Regions from separate parts of the Pseudoalteromonas sp. NH0006-46 genome, predicted to be linked through region 1. Evidence: predicted binding sites of a transcription regulator. Region 1 holds the regulator's gene; each other region holds the start of a gene.
What was found. The regulator sigma-54, encoded in region 1, starts transcription at its own class of promoters, with help from an activator protein. The targets are predictions, from matches to a motif close to GTTGGCACGNNNNTNGNNT.
Positions count from the first base shown of each region.

Region 2: AC27I2_RS13190 (NarK family nitrate/nitrite MFS transporter) is a predicted target of sigma-54. The motif match lies at 1,866-1,884, and genes of this name have one in related genera.
Region 3: AC27I2_RS05915 (BON domain-containing protein) is a predicted target of sigma-54. The motif match lies at 1,898-1,916, and genes of this name have one in related genera.
Region 4: AC27I2_RS13270 (LruC domain-containing protein) is a predicted target of sigma-54. The motif match lies at 2,353-2,371, and genes of this name have one in related genera.

Region 1 is NZ_BAAJML010000001.1:248,387-252,605, forward strand. It holds gene AC27I2_RS01090 (HPr family phosphocarrier protein) at 1-67, opposite strand, end outside; gene rapZ (RNase adapter RapZ) at 111-956, opposite strand; gene ptsN (PTS IIA-like nitrogen regulatory protein PtsN) at 976-1,428, opposite strand; gene hpf (ribosome hibernation promoting factor) at 1,433-1,720, opposite strand; gene AC27I2_RS01110 (RNA polymerase factor sigma-54) at 1,747-3,246, opposite strand; gene lptB (LPS export ABC transporter ATP-binding protein) at 3,316-4,041, opposite strand; gene lptA (lipopolysaccharide transport periplasmic protein LptA) at 4,038-4,219, opposite strand, start outside.
Region 2 is NZ_BAAJML010000006.1:178,004-182,222, reverse strand. It holds gene AC27I2_RS13195 (bifunctional protein-serine/threonine kinase/phosphatase) at 1-289, opposite strand, end outside; gene AC27I2_RS13190 (NarK family nitrate/nitrite MFS transporter) at 299-1,768, opposite strand; gene AC27I2_RS13185 (HesA/MoeB/ThiF family protein) at 2,057-2,815, shown strand; gene AC27I2_RS13180 (ATP-binding cassette domain-containing protein) at 2,833-3,861, opposite strand; gene modB (molybdate ABC transporter permease subunit) at 3,863-4,219, opposite strand, start outside.
Region 3 is NZ_BAAJML010000002.1:238,685-242,903, forward strand. It holds gene suhB (inositol-1-monophosphatase) at 1-249, opposite strand, end outside; gene AC27I2_RS05905 (VOC family protein) at 500-916, shown strand; gene AC27I2_RS05910 (LiaF domain-containing protein) at 976-1,632, opposite strand; gene AC27I2_RS05915 (BON domain-containing protein) at 1,952-2,515, shown strand; gene AC27I2_RS05920 (YqaE/Pmp3 family membrane protein) at 2,579-2,737, shown strand; tRNA gene AC27I2_RS05925 (tRNA-Ile) at 3,024-3,100, shown strand; gene AC27I2_RS05930 (outer membrane beta-barrel protein) at 3,304-3,885, shown strand; gene AC27I2_RS05935 (DUF4437 domain-containing protein) at 3,958-4,219, opposite strand, start outside.
Region 4 is NZ_BAAJML010000006.1:197,862-202,080, reverse strand. It holds gene AC27I2_RS13275 (hypothetical protein) at 1-123, opposite strand, end outside; gene AC27I2_RS13270 (LruC domain-containing protein) at 123-2,318, opposite strand; gene nirB (nitrite reductase large subunit NirB) at 3,309-4,219, shown strand, end outside.

The sequences.
Region 1 (4,219 bases):
ATACTGTCGCGGCTCTGGCATGTAGCCCTAATTTATTTTGTATTAAAAAAGTGTCTTCTATGCGCATACATTACTCTATCAAAGCTGAACAGGTTATTAGTTTATATAAATTATTTTTCTTGTTCTCTGTGGCGTATTTTTACATTAGGGTGTGTAACTGCAAAGCTTTCACCAATTGTTTGCGCTAAATATACAGAGCGATGTTGTCCGCCAGTACAACCAATAGCAATCGTTAAGTAGCTACGGTTATTGCGTTCTAAATGAGGCAACCAGGTTTGCACAAAAGTTTGTATTTGCCATGTGAACTTTTGAACTATGCTGTGGCTAGCTAAATAATCTTTTACTGGCTGGTCTAAACCATTGAGTGGTTTTAGTTCAGGCTCCCAATGTGGGTTAGGTAAAAAACGTGCATCAAATACGTAGTCTGCTTCTTTAGGTATACCATGTTTAAAACCAAATGATTCAAATGTGACAATCAGCTGCTTGTCTTTTTTACCTAATATTTTTTCACGAATCGATTCAGCGAGTTGATGAACACTCAAGTCGCTGGTATCTATCATGTAATCGGCACGAGTAGTTAGCACGTCAAGTAGTTCTTTTTCTTTTTTTATGGCTAAATCAAGCGGAAGCGAATCGATTGATAGAGGGTGCAAACGTCTTGTTTCTGAAAAACGTTTTATTAATGTTTGATCTTCACTGTCTAAATAAAATAGTGTTGGTTTTGTAAAACCCGGTAAATATTCAATAATGTGATTAAATTCATCTTGTTCTTTTGGCAAGTTTCGCACATCGATGCTAACGGCGATTTTATCGTAGTTATCAGAAACGCTTCTTACCAAAGAAGGTAATAAATTTACAGGGATGTTATCTACGCAATAATAACCTAGATCTTCAACAACGCGTAAAGCAACCGACTTACCAGAACCAGAACGGCCACTTATGATAATCAACTCCATTAATCACCCTTTAAATTTATTACGATTGGTCAACAATAATTTGATACAGCTCGGCGTCCGATTTAGCACAGCGTAGCTGTTTGCAAAATTCTTTGTTTTTTAGTTTATCAGCTATCGTCGCTAGCGTCTTTAAGTGTTGCTGGTTATCACCATCAGGTACGATGAGTGCAACAAAAATATCAACTGGTCGATTATCTATAGCATCAAAGTTAATCGGTGTTTCACTTACTAATACTAATGCTAAAGGTTCTTGTGCGCCGCTCATTCGACCATGTGGAATAGCTATGCCTCTTCCTATTCCTGTGCTACCTAGCTTTTCGCGAGTTAATAAAGCGCCCAAAATATCTTGTTGAGACAAATACGGTAATTTATCGTGAGCAAGCTCGCTAATAAATTCTAAAATTCTTTTTTTACTATTAAAAAGGACCGCAGCTTTGCTGCAGTCCTGGCATATAAGTGAACTTAGTTTCATCATATTAGTGTCGAGCAAGCTTCTCTTTGTGTTTAATTACTTGACGGTCAAGCTTATCAATCAATGAATCAATCGCTGCATACATATCTTGATGTTCAGTGGATGCGAATAATTCAGCGCCACTTACATGAATAGTTGCTTCTGCTTTTTGATTTAATTTTTCTATATCAAGAATGACATGAACATTATTAATATGATCAGAGTGCCTTTCTAGCTTCGCAAATTTGGTATTTATATAGTCTCTTAATGAATCAGTTAGTTCTACATGACGACCAGTTAAATTTAGTTGCATAAGCATTACCCTCTTTGTTTAGCGTCTTAGATCAGGCTCTTTCGCTGATTTGACGGTGGAATAGCAAGAGATTCGCGGTATTTTGCGATTGTCCGTCTTGCTACTTTAATTCCTTGCTCAGCCAATATATCCGCAATTTTGCTATCACTCAATGGTTTTGCTGAGTTTTCTGCTGCGATTAATTTTTTGATAAGTGCTCGTATCGCTGTGGATGAACATTCTCCACCATTTTCCGTGCTTACATGGCTTGAGAAAAAGTATTTAAGCTCAAATATTCCACGCGGTGTGTGCATGTACTTTTGAGTCGTTACGCGCGAAATTGTCGATTCGTGCATTTCTACCATTTCGGCTACATCATTTAAAACCATAGGTTTCATGGCTTCTGGACCGTGTTCAAAAAAGCCTTGTTGTTGTTTTACGATACAGTTAGTTACTTTTAAAAGTGTGTCGTTTCTGCTTTCTAAACTTTTAATAAACCATTTAGCTTCTTGTAAATGTGAGCGAATAAACTGGCTATCACCGCTCGACTTAACTGTACGCGACATTGCAGCATATTGGCTGTTCACACGAATTTTTGGCATGCTGTCTGGGTTTAGTTCAACAACCCAGCGGCCTTTAATTTTCTTAACTGACACATCTGGTATTACATATTCAGACTCTTCTCGCACTATTGTGTCTGCAGGCTTTGGGTTAAGCGTATGAATAAGTGTCATTACTTCTTTAAGCTCATCTTCTTTGAGCTTCGTTTTTTTCATTAATGTACGGTAGTCGCGAGCAGCTAACAAATCTATGTGCTCGGTTAAAATCATTTTTGTTTCGTCAATAAAAGGGGTGCCTTTATCAAATTGATTTAACTGAATACACAAACATTCTTGTAAGCTTCGTGCTGCAATACCAACAGGGTCAAATAATTGAATACGCTTTAAAACGGCTTCAATTTCATCAAGTTCAACCTCAACGTCATCGTCGTTATCTTGATTAAAGCTCTCTAAAATTTCTTCACAGCTGAGGGTTAATATGCCTGAGTCGTCCACGGCTTCAACTATTGCAATAGCAATCGCTTCATCCGTAGGGCTAAATGGCGTTAGTTGTAATTGCCACATTAAGTATTCGTGAAGGGTTTCAGTCGATGCACCTTGATAAATAGACTCATCTTCAGGCATGGGGCCTGAAGACGATGCTGGGGCGGCACTCATGTACTCATCCCAGCTAACGTCCATTGCCATGTCGTCACTGACGGTATCTTTTGCTAGGGCTTCACCACTGTCTTGTTCATACTCACTGGGGGCTTCATCTGCAGATGCACTTACTGTCACTTCATCATTATCTGCTTTTTGCTCATTTTTGCCTGCAAGGTCATCGGCATAGTCTTGCTCCTCAACCTCAAGTAATGGGTTGCTGTCGAGCGCTTCTTGTATTTCTTGCTGAAGATCCAATGTGCTTAATTGCAGCAAGCGAATAGCTTGTTGCAACTGAGGTGTCATTGTAAGTTGCTGGCCCATGCGCAGCTGTAGTGATTGCCTCATGTATCTCTAACAATCCTTTTAAGTTGTTATAATTAATACTAGCAGATGCATACAAATAAGGCGTAAATGTTACAGCCTAAATTGCTCGCCTAAATATACATCGCGTACAGTTTTATCGTTTAATACGTGTTCAGGGGTACCAGAAGCAATCAGTTCCCCATGAGAAACTATGTAGGCTTTTTCGCAAACATCAAGGGTTTCTCTTACATTATGGTCTGTTATTAATACACCAATACCACGGTTTTTAAGGTGTTCAATAATTTTTTTAATATCCAACACTGAAATAGGGTCAACGCCGGCAAACGGTTCGTCTAATAAAATAAACTTTGGATCTGCAGCTAAAGCACGTGCAATCTCTACTCGGCGACGCTCTCCGCCCGATAGTGCCATACCTTTGCTATCGCGAATGTGTTGAATACTAAATTCATCCAATAGATTATTAAGTGTATCTTCTCTGGCTTGCTTAGTGAGCTCCTTTCGAGTTTCTAAAATAGCCATTAAGTTTTGATACACGGTTAACTTTCTGAATATAGACGACTCTTGCGGCAAGTAGCCAATGCCTAATCTAGCACGACTGTGCATAGGTAAAAGAGTAATATCGTTCTCGTCGATAGATATTTTACCTTTATCGCTAGGGACTAAGCCTACAATCATATAAAACGTGGTGGTTTTACCGGCACCGTTAGGACCAAGTAAGCCCACAATGCTGCCGGCTTTAACTTCTAAGCCTACATTTTTAACTACTTCTCGGCCTTTGTAGCTTTTGGCTAATAGCTCTGCTTTTAATGTACTCATGGCTTACCTTTATCGCTTTTTTTTGGCTCCACAGGTACTAAAATGGTGTGCACGCGATCCGTTGAGCTTTCATCTTTTTCGGCGCTAATGAGTTGTTGCTCAATATCGTAGGTAATGCTTTTTGCATTCATTTTTTGCCCAGCTTGAGAGACCTGTGCATTTCCAATTAATGTTAAAA
Region 2 (4,219 bases), on a different contig from region 1:
CCAATACCTTAGATACCGACTTTTTAACGGCCCAACTTGGCGGTGTATTTAAATACTCATTTATAAAGTGCGTTACCGATAACTGTGACGCCTGTTTAGCATTTTTTGCTGATGAACACCCATCGGCCAAGCAGGCAATAACCCCTTTTGACTCTTTTTCTTGCGTTTGAGTATTAAGAGCAGCAAACGCATCTTGGTTTTCGGTTTTTATACCTTTGCTACTGTGCCCACCAAACTCAACGTTAAGTTCGTTTGTAAGTGCGCTGGCTTTTTGGGTTTCATCAAACATAAATATGCCTTAAGTCACAGAAATAAGTTCAACGGTGCCATCTTCGTTTACTTCTGTGATATGGCCATCGGGTTCTTTCATGAAAAATAATGCACCTAAACCTAACAATGCACTTGCAGCAATAATCATAAAGAATGTTTGATAATCAACTAATGAGAGCGCCGTTAAATATACAACAGCCCCTACATTACCGTAGGCTCCCGTCATACCTGCAATTTGCCCAGTTAAACGGCGTTTAATAAGTGGCACAGCCGCAAATACAGCGCCTTCCCCTGCTTGCACAAAAAACGAACACGCCATGGCAGCGGCAACTGCAAGCCAAAGCGGCCAGCTAGCGTCAACTAAGCCCATAACAAAATAACCTACAGCTAAGCCGGTGGTAAGTACAATCAGTGTTTTACGACGACCCATTCTATCTGAGATCCAACCACCACCCGGGCGAGAGGCTAAGTTCATAAATGCATAGGCTGATGCAAGTAAGCCTGCGTACACCATATCAAGGCCAAACACCTCACTAAAAAATAATGGCAACATAGATACAACGGCAAGCTCTGAGCCAAATGTTGTAAAATAAAGAATATTTAAAACTGCCACTTGTTTAAATTCGTAACGGTGTGATTCAGGAACAGGTTGCTTAAAAATATGGCCGTTTATGTCGTACGTTTTATAAACTTCGTAAAGATAAAGCAGCACCAAAAATACATATGTACCAATAACAAAATTTTCTGAAAGTAAGTTTGCGCCAGTAGGCGATAATTTCCAAGTAAGTAGTGCTAAAGCACCGTACATAGGTAGCTTCATTATAAGAAGTAGTACAAAGTCGCCTTTACTCGTTACTTCCATTGCTCCTACTTTTTTAGGCTTAAAGTAAGTGCCACCTTTTGGCGCGTCAGTTACGTTTACGTACCATATAACACCAAAAATGACGCTTAATACACCGGTTAGGCCTATCGCATAACGCCAGCCATCGTCACCGCCAAACATAAGCGCTAATACAGGCAATAGCATAGCAGCAGCTGCAGAACCAAAGTTACCCCAGCCACCGTAAATACCTTCGGCTGTACCCAACTCATTTGCCGGGAACCACTCGCTCACCATACGAATGCCCACAACAAAACCCGCACCAATAAAGCCAAGTGCAAAACGCGCGATAGCGGCTTGCTCAAACGTAGTGGCCAATGCAAACATAAAACACGGAATACTACACGTAATGAGTAAAGCCGCATAAACAATACGCGGCCCAAATTTATCGGTAAGCATACCCACCACAACACGCGCAGGTATTGTTAAAGCCACATTTAAAATAAGCAGCGTTTTTACTTGTGCCATAGTAATACCTAGCGAACCCGCTATAGCGCCTAATAATGGCGCATGGTTAAACCAGACAAAAAATGAGATAAAAAACACCATCCAGCTTAAATGCAGTATTTTCATTTTTCCGCTAAACGATATGAGATTAAACCCAGTACTCGGTTGCATGTTATTTTTCCTTAGTTACGTTTGTAGTTATTTATAGCAGTTACTACTTTATTATTAATTACACTGCTGCATTTGTTAATTTCACGTTAACCATACTGAGCAATTAGCGAGCCAATAATTTATTTTATTAAAAATCATTGACTTACGTTTTCCCTAATTCGTTATAATTTTCATTTGCACTGTTAAGGTAATCAATGTGAGCACTAACAGTGCAATTACTTTTAACCCCGTTCTTGCCCACATATTCTAAAAATTGCTATTGTGTATAAAAATAATGAGAAGCCGCTAATGACTAAACCAGCCCTGACTTACCAACAACAACTGCGCTACTCGCGTCATATAATGCTTCCTAAATTAGATATAGAGGGGCAAGAAAAAATATGGCAGTCTCATGCGCTTATAGTAGGTTTAGGCGGTTTGGGCTGCCCCGTTGCACAGTACTTAGCAGCATCAGGGGTAGGAACCTTAACGCTTGTAGATAACGATGTGGTTGATGCGACTAACTTGCAAAGGCAGGTACTTTATAAACAAACAGACATAGGATGCTTAAAAACACACGCGGCTAAAGCACAGTTAGCGAGTCTAAATGATGAAATAGATATACATACAATTGATGTATTTTTAGATGAGCAGTCAACGCTTGACGAGCTATTAAATAATATTGATATAGTAATCGATTGCTCTGATAACTTGCCTACACGTAATTTACTCAATAGCGCCTGTTATAAAACAAAAACACCGCTCGTTTCAGGCTCTGCAATTAGAATGGAAGGCCAAGTTGCCTGTTTTACCATGCAGGAAAATAGCCATTGCTACGCGTGCTTATCGCAGTTTTTTAATGAACAAACACAAAGCTGCTCTGAATCTGGCGTGCTCTCCCCTATTGTTGGGCTAATTGGCAGTATTCAGGCAACTGAGGCACTAAAAATACTTGCGGGTTTACCAAGCGGCTTGAGTGAACATTTATTGCTGGTGGATGGGCTCAGCATGGAGTTTAACCGCTTTAAAATCCCTAAAAATAGCCAGTGCCCCACATGTAGTCAATAACTCGGGTTTTGATTATTTTACTCCAAGTTATGAATAGCGGCGTAAAGTGTATCGCCTAATTTGTAGCTACTTTGCTCCCGTAGCCTTTTAGAGTGCAAACAATACAAGGTTTGCCCATCAATATTTAACGCAAGCTGCCATGAGCCGTTAATAAGTTCTGCATTAACAAGCACCCCCACTAACACATTACTGTTATTTACATTTACTGGCCTATCGGCACTGACAGATATTTTCTCACACTCTAATATCAGTTTACTTCCTTGCTCCACAGCGCTGGGTAATGCAAATAGCTGCTGTTCGCTTTCGTGCAGTTTAAGCTGATACACGCCGTATTTTTCATCAAATTTAATTATTTGAAAGTTAATTAGGCTCAGTGGTGTTTGTTTATTATTAGCGTAAATAGCTTTAGCCACCAGCGCACTTGGGCCGTGATTAATTACCTTACCATTATTAAGTTGCACAAGGGTATCGCAACAAAACAACAACTCCTTTAAAGAGTGGCTCACAAGTATAAATTTAATATTATATTCTGCAGCAAGCTCACTAATTGTTGAAAGTGTTTTAAAGCGCAGTGGCCAGTCAAGAGCGCTAAATGGTTCATCTAAAATAATAAATTTTTGCCCTGCTAATAATGTGCGGGCAAACACAACACGTTGGCGCTCTCCGCCCGACAAACTATGTACATCGCGCTTTAATAATGGTTGTAATTCAAGCGCCTCTATTACTTTTTGCTCGGTTAAATCAGTATGCCTATTAGTACAATGCGTTTGTGTGAACGCTAAATTACCTGCCACATCTAAATGCGGAAATAATGGGCAAGACTGAACCTGTAGTGTTACCCCGCGTTGCTCAGTCGGTAAGTGATCCACTTGCTGGTGATTTATATAAACACTCTGCTCGCCCTCAAGCCCACTAATACAGCGCAGCAATGTCGACTTTCCTGAACCTGATGGGCCAAAAACCCCAGCTATAGAAAACGATTCAAGGTGAAGCTTTATATCTAAATCAAAATGATTAAGTGCTTTAAATAGGGTTAATTTAATCATGTTATTGTTTAACCCCCACTATGCTTTTATTAAATTTAAATAAGAGCACTAAACAGGCAAACGAAATAGCGAGTAAAATAAGCGAAAGCTGATGCGCAGCTGCATAGTTCAACGATTCCACATGGTCGTACAAAGCAATAGAAACCACTTGAGTTTCTCCTTGTATGTTGCCACCAATCATAAGTACTAAGCCAAACTCACCCAATGTATGCGCAAAACCCAATGCAAACGCACTACCTATACTGGGTTTTAATAACGGCAAAATTAAATAAACAAAGCGTTTAAAGTGGCTTAACCCCAGTGCTATTGCAGCTTCATTATAGGTTTGATTAATTTGCTTAAACCCTGCAACTAAGGG
Region 3 (4,219 bases), on a different contig from region 1:
TACAATCCATTGGTAATCATCATCCTTGCCTTTATGTTCACCTAGTTCTTCGCCCACAACAGAGTGAGTAGGGTAAGACTGTAAAATAGTGTCACGGATTACGGCTTCGGCTTCTTTATCAATATTAGTTACTAAGTCGTTAGCGCCTTTTTGTTGCACTTCAACTTTTGATAAGTCTTCGCTAGCGCGAAGTAAAATTTTGCCTGCGTTACGCGCAGCGCGAACCGCAATGTTTAACATTGGATGCATGGAGTTACCTTTGGGTTGTAAAAGAACGTTTGTATATTTCAGCCGGCGTATTTTAGCTACTTTTGACATAAAGTAAACAATAAACCCTAAATACTTGTGAGTGTTTTTTGTACAGCATTGAAAGTGTTGCACATTTAATTTAAATCATCGTGTATCTGCTCTATTACATATAAAAACTATAAAAAAGCACTTTACCTAAAGTTAGCTTGAGGTTTTATGATGCGTTTAAATTAACTCACAAGGACACAGTATGTATTTAGAACACGTAAACTTAGTTGTTAAAAACATCGATACCATGATTCGTTTTTACCAAGCTATTTTCCCGCATTGGGTAATACGAAGCGAAGGACGGGGTGATTGGTATGGAAAACCAAGGCGTTGGATCCACTTTGGTGACGACACGCAATATATAGCAATGAGCGATCATGGTGAGGGTGAAAACAGAGCGCTTTCAGGACATCAAGTTGGTTTTGCTCACTTTGCTTACGTAACGGCTAATTTAGATAATACGGTATCACGTTTAAATAAAGCGGGTTTTGCAGCATATAAGCACGGTACTAAAAATCCATTTAGAAAAAACATCTACTTCAGAGACCCTTCGGGTTTTGAGGTTGAGTTTGTAGAGTATTTGTCCGATGTTCCTGCTGAGCGAAATAATGATTTATAAGCCTGCAATTATAATATGGCTGCTAAAAAGCAGCCATATTAAAGCAAATACGGTTGTACTTATTTGTTACTTACCCCTAGCTGTGCCTTCAAATCGTTTGCAAAGCTAATAAACTTTTCTTTTATGGTACGCTTTACCTTTACTTCAACCGACCCTAATATTGCTTTGCCTTCAATATGAATGGTAGGGCCTTGGCGCTTATTTAATGTGACTGATTTGTTTTCTAAGGTGCTTAAAATACAAAACATTTTAGACACTACATTAACATGCTCGGGTACATAAATTTCGTCGCTACCAAAAATACAATTAACATGAATTGTCACGTTTTGATGTGTAAATATAGCGTCGGTGAAATCGAGTACCACAGAGCCCATATAATTATTTAGGTAAATATTTTTAGGCACTACCCATTGTCCGCTTCTCTCGTTTGAGCCCAAAATACTACGAAGTGTAATATCGTCATCACTATGCTGTTGTGCACTGTAATTTGGCGTAAACTGCGATTGTTTTTCAGCTTTGTATTGCTTGTCGGTATTAAGTGTTAGGTCTTCTACTAACGTTAGCAGCACTAAATTGTCTTTGGCGTCCATTGCTTGATCTAATCGTCTTTCAAATGCCTCAACCGATATAACGCCATGGCTATAGTTATAAATTAACTGATCAATCACCTGTTCGCGTACTTGCTCTATTGGGCGGTCTTCAACTTTAACTGACATGAGTAATTCCTTATTGTATTTGCTATTAGCTAACTAGATAGCAAACCGTATACCACAATTAATTTTATTTATAATCAATGATTTAGTTTTATAGTGCTGAATTGTTAGTTGTTATATTAACGATACATTAACCAAAATAGCAATAATCTAGTAATTTTCACACTTTGAGAAAGTTTTACTCACTTCCCTGTAAATAGGGGGAATACGCCAAAGCTGTAACAATACAAATTTATCATTAAGTGATTGATTTTTAATGTTAAATAAAGTTGGCTTGATGTTCGCATTAGTTAAAGTGTCTTTAATCAAAAGGAGAAAGATTATGAAAACATTTAACAAATCTATTATCGCCGCGTTAGTTCTTGGTACAACAGCAATGGGTGCACATGCAAACAGCTGGGAAAACGAAAGTAAAGATGCTTGGATTGATGGCAAGGCAGAAACTGTGCTTCTTATGAACACAGACCTAAACAACTTTGACATAAACACTGATGTAACAAATGGCAAGGTAGTACTTACAGGTAAAGTTGATAGCGAAGTAGAAAAAGAGCTAGCAGAAGAACTTGTACTTAGTCTAGATGGCGTCATGGACGTTGAAAACAGCCTAACCGTTGTTAAAAACATGAGCGCTAAACATACAGATTCTAAAATGATGGATGATGATAACGACCTAACGGACGCTAAAATCACCACCGTTATTACAACACGTTTCCTATTTGATTCAGAAGTAGGTGGAACCGATATTGATGTAGATACCGATAATGGTGTTGTTACATTAAACGGTTCGGTTGAATCATCAGCGGAGAAGCAGTTGGCAATCGAAATTGCTAAAAATGCTGAAGACGTTCGTGATGTGGTAGATAACTTATCTATCGTAGCTGAATAACGTTATACTCAAAGCCCAGCATTGCTGGGCTTTTTGTTTTTAATTGTTTGAAGGAGCTAAATAATGGATATCATTCGTATAATACTGTCTGTTTTGCTGCCACCACTGGGTGTTTTTTTACAAGTGGGCTTAGGCATGCATTTTTGGATTAATATTTTATTAACGCTATTGGGTTACTTCCCTGGGTTAATACATGCAATTTATATTATTGCTAAAAAATAATGCGTTGCTGAGTTATGTTTATGCTAGTTGTAAGTAAATATCGCTCAGCGCATTCAATTAATAAATATTATTTTTAATGGTTTTTACCGTACCCACTCAAAATTTTCCCAAATTTAACCACTCTGCCCCTTTAAAAGATTACAATTTAAGCAGTTAGCTTACTGATTGTTAAAATAAAGGTTTTTGGTAGTGACAAGCCCTAAAAAAGTTTTTATACTGCAACCCGCTTTAGTCGCTCTGTGGCTAAACGCTTTAAAAATTAACTGCCTTGCAGTTATATAAAGTTGGCCCCTTAGCTCAGTTGGTTAGAGCACACGACTCATAATCGTTAGGTCCCCAGTTCGAGTCTGGGAGGGGCCACCACTTTTCAAATCTTCATAAGTATATTCTAGTAAATACCAATTTATTACACACTCAAAACGCTAATTTCTATATTATTTATTTTGCTTAACTTATATCTTGATTCTTAATTAATCTATTAACTTTCTTATTGCAATCAATAATATAGATGTGTATTTTATTGGGTACAACAATGTGTTGTTTAAATATATCTAAAAGGAAGTACCATGAAAATGAATAAAGTAGCACTCTTATTATTAAGCTCAGTTTTTGCCACCCCAGCTGCATTTGCAGAAACACCTAACTTTAATTATGTGTCTGGCGGTTACTTAAATGCAGATCTTGATGGCGATGATGCAAATGGTTGGACGCTTGATGGTAGTAAATTACTAGGCGATAACTTTTTTGTTTCTGGTCAATATAAGACTGTAGGCGACTCAGAAGATGGTTTGGATGTAGATCTAAATTGGTTGAGCGCAGGCGTAGGTTACCGCACTGCAATGAGTGAAAGCACTGACTTTTATGGTTTAGTAACGTACGAAAACATTGAAACTGAAGTATCGTACAGCGGTAGTGATTTGTCGGATGATGAAAATGGCTATGGATTATCTGTGGGTGTTAGATCAATGCTAACTGATAGCATCGAAATTGATGGCCGCTTAGGTTACATTGATATTGCAGATGACAGTGAAACAGCTATTACGTTAGGTGCTCGTTATTATATAAATACAAACTTTTCTGTAGGTACTAGCTACACCACAATAGATGATTTAGATTATATTAGCTTAACTGCACGTTACAGCTTTTAATCACCAGCAGTTAATTGAGCGCACTAAGAGGTGCGCTTAATTGTTTATGTTGCTTTAGGCAATTAGCACTTCCTAATTTACTTGATATGTTTCATTACTACGAATGTAAATAGTTGCAGGAATATTGCTTTTGTTTTCAAGCGAGTGAATGAATTTTCCCGCAGATTCTATATAGCTGCCTGCACTTAGGTTTTGTAAGTTACCTTTTGAGCTGTATTGCACACTGCCTGCAATTATTACTGCGCGAAACTCATATGTATTTGTGCTAATTTCTCCCTTAAAACCGGCTGGTAGTTTTATCATTGAGCCATAGCTTGCATCTGTATTTCCCCAC
Region 4 (4,219 bases), on a different contig from region 1:
ACTTGCTGGTGTAGAGGTCGTAGATACCGTAGCGACTGCTGGTGCTTTTGTCTCTTCTGAACCACCGCCGCCACAAGCTGTTAACCCTATTGAAAGTGATAAAATTAATAGTGACTTTTTCATTACTGTTCCCCTTTCACAACAACATTACTGATACTGTAATCGTTAAACCACGTTGGCTTTTGTTTACCCGATGATTGAGCAAATTCAGCAAAGCTGCCGTAGGCATCGGTAATGTCTATACCTTCGAGTGGATGAAGCCATTGCATACCGACCTCCATTGCCCAAGGCAAGCCATTTTCGTTAAGAAAATACAAACCATTGCCTTGCACACTGGCATCGTCTGCGTTTGTAACGCTGTAAAGTGAAGTATCAAACGCTTCTGTCGGTGCTTGGTTTTTAATATGCACTTCCCAGCCTCGGGCGTTTTTACCGACTAAAAAATCACCGTGATAAAAACCATCTGTTGCAAAAATAAACGGGTCAAGTAGCGTACCAGGTGACGCACTTTTGGCCTTTGGCTCTTTTAGAGGAATGCTCATACTAAAGGTAACTTTTACGTTTTCATCGCAATTATCTTCTGTTCTAAAGTAGCTACAGCCCGACTCTTTTGAAACATGCGCCCAAGTGTCTTGCATAAAAATAAGAATGGCTTCGTTTCTATCTGCTTCAAGAAAACTGCCTGTTTGCAGTTGCCCGTCAATAACAAAGCTAATCGCATCTTCATCGACTTCATCTCGCATGATAGTGCGTGTGCTGCCATTAACGGTTTCTTTTAATCTCACTGCAAAACCATTATGGTATGTGGCTCCAATCCCAATTAATTGGCCATCTATTTTATAGCCAACCACATTACTGCCTTCCATAAGCTGTGTAGTTCTGTAATTAAGTACTAAATCATTAAAGTCGTAATCACCTGAAAACGGCCACCTATCTTCATAAGCAAGTGTTACCCAATCGTTTTCACCTGGGTATACGGCGCTCGCATAAGTGGTAATTTCGTAGTCTTCTACTTCGCCACCTAATACGCCCCCTGTTGCGGTAATGAGCGACGCTTCTGTGCCATCGGTGACTCTAAATCGAGCCCATGTTTGGCCCGATTTAGTGTTGCTTGGCACTGTAATTAATATACTGTTGTCGCCTTCATTAATAGCTAACTTGGTCACCATTCTTTCGTCTTCAGTAAAACGGCCGTTTTGGTCCCAATCAAACCACGCATACAAAAAGCTAGACGTAGACGCGTTTACAATAATTTGCGAGTCTTGCCCTGCCGAAATAGCCGTTACAAAGCTCACCCCATCGTCTGACTCATCAACAGGAGACAAGAGTAAATCGGCGTCGATATTAATGTTTTCGCCATCAACCGAGCTTCCCAAATAAATTAAATCAGTGCCTGTGCTATTAGGATCAAATAAATGCCTTGCGCCACTTTGCTCAAGGCTTGTGTTGTAAGGCGCTGGCGCATCACCAAAGTCAATTGAGCTGTCAGTTACTTTTACTTCGGCAATGGCGCAGCGCGCACCGTCGTTTTGGCTTGATTTAGGGCCTGATGTAAACACATTGGCAACGGGCGTATAACCTACAACTGGGCTAACACTTAAATCTATTTTGTGGATTTTACCGCTTTTGTTGTTACTAAAATAAAACTGGCCCTTCACATCAAAATACGCCGCCCCAAATGCACCCGTATCATCACCTACATCAACCTGAGTAATTAACGTATGGGTATTTGCTGCAATATCTATTTCGTATAAATTACCGTTTGGTTCTACAGCGTACAAAAGGTTGCTATCAGGATGAAAAGCAAAATCATAGATAGACAATTTCCATGTATTTGTATTAGGTAATAAACTTGCCGTTATAGGTGCATCTAGGTCACCTTCTAAATTAATACCGAATACACCAAAGTTAGGATGGTATACATAATAAGTAGCCCGTTGATCGTTACCTTCACCCGTAACTTGTACGTCACCGACATAAAAATTTGTGACTGGCAAACCTATTACGTTTAACCGCTTCATTTCGTAGTTGCTGCCAAGCTGTACAACACTACCCAGCGATTGTTTGCTGTAACCGTACATGTATTGATCTTTATAATTAAAACCGACCGCATTAACACTGTTAGTATTTAACTCATCAGTAAACGTTAGCTGCGATGCTAAAACGGTAGGTTTAGCTGAAACTAAATCTATTCCGTAAAGTTGCGCGTTTGAGTCTTGCATTAAAAATGCTTGGCTAGGACACGATTCGAATGGTTGACTAAGCACAGCGCATGGAAATGCAAGTAAGCACGCGGTTGCAAATTTGTTTAGTTTCATAATTTAGCCCCTAATGAATTTAGTATTTAAACCATTGCAGGGTCCGTTCCAAAACTTAAGCTATTGAAAATCAATATGTAAAATATAAAAAACTTAAGCTTCACGCATCTTGCAATAGATTCAGTTGCATTTTGCAAAATACACAAGCGCGTGTAGAAGAGAGGTTTTTATGTTTACTTATACTTCATGCTCTGGCTTTGTTTAATGAATATGCTTTAATAAAATGATTATATTGAAAGCAGTGACAACTATTTTTAAGACTAACTAACTGGGGTGTTAGTCTGTGCGATTTAATCTAAAACTCAACGTGATATAAGGAATTAATATGAGCATTATGTTCGATATGTTTTTATGGCTAGTAATTGATACGGCCTTTGGTTTTTTATTTTATTCAACCGGCTGCCTCGTGCTAAAGGGAGTCACTTTCGGTAGTTATAAAATGCAATTTAAGGATTTTGCTAGTTTTAAAAAAGGTAAGTCAAATAAAGTCATATCAATTATTATTCTGGGCGTTAGTTTTCATTTAGCTTTGATTACTCTTTTTGTCTATATAAATAATCAATAACTTAGTGATAAAATCTGTAATCACTAGCCCTAACTTGGGTTCTTATCACTCATGTAATGTGCGCTGTATGCAACGTAGTTTTAGCTTAACCTTCAAACTCCCACCTATACGGTCCTTTATTAAGTAACTTGTGCATTATTAGTCCCAGATACATTTAAACTGCACTAATTAATACAAACCCTGCACCAAAAAAGCACTATATTTGATTCTACTATTTACAAAAAACATTAATAACCCTATTAATCAGTAACTTATTTTTATGGCTAGGTTATTGCTTTAATAAAATACAAGTCCGTTATTTTAACGGCATACATTTAGGTTGTTATGACCACAGGCAAAGAAGCCCGCTCGCAGTTACATGAATTTGTATCTGAGGCGGGCTTTTTTGTTTTTAAAATTTAAACCGTCACATTAAGGAATGCCTAATGCAAACCTCGCAAAAAATACTCATTATTGGCAATGGTATGGTCGGACATCATTTTGTTGAGCAAATGCGTCAAAGCGATGATAAAGCAAATATTACAGTACTTTGTGGAGAAGCAAATCTTGCATACGACCGCGTTTATTTATCAAGCGTGTTTGATGGCAAAACAGCCGCCGATTTAGCACTAACAACTTTAGACAACTATCAACAACTTAATATTAATGTGCATACTAAACAGTGGGTTGAAGGCATTGATAGAGTAAATAAAGTAGTAACTACTCAAACTGGCGATCAATACCCGTACGATAAGCTTGTACTTGCTACGGGCTCGTTCCCGTTTGTGCCGCCAATTAAGGGGAACGATCAACCCCATTGTTTAGTTTATCGCACCCTAGAGGATTTAGAGCAAATAAAATCCAGTGCCGCAGCCAGTAAAAGCGGTGTAGTAATTGGTGGTGGTTTATTAGGACTTGAAGCTGCAAACGCCATTAAACAATTAGGGCTTGATACGCATGTTGTTGAGTTTGCACCGCAGCTTATGGCTGTACAGCTCGACGGGCAAGGCGGTACGCTATTAAAAAATAAAATAGAAAAACTAGGCGTTACTGTTCATACCTCAAAAGCGACCAGCGAAATAGTTAAAGGTGAAACTAGCCGCTTTAGATTAAACTTTTCAGACGGTACGTTTTTAGAAACCGACTTAATTTTGTTCTCTGCCGGTATTCGCCCTTATGATCAACTGGGCAAAGTGGCTGAGCTAGAACTAGGCGAGCGAGGCGGCATTATTATTAATAACCAGTGCCAAACCTCAGACCCTGATATTTTAGCTATTGGCGAATGTGCCTTGTGGGACAAAAAACTCTTTGGTTTAGTGGCACCTGGCTACAACATGGCCCGCGTTGCAGCAAGCCA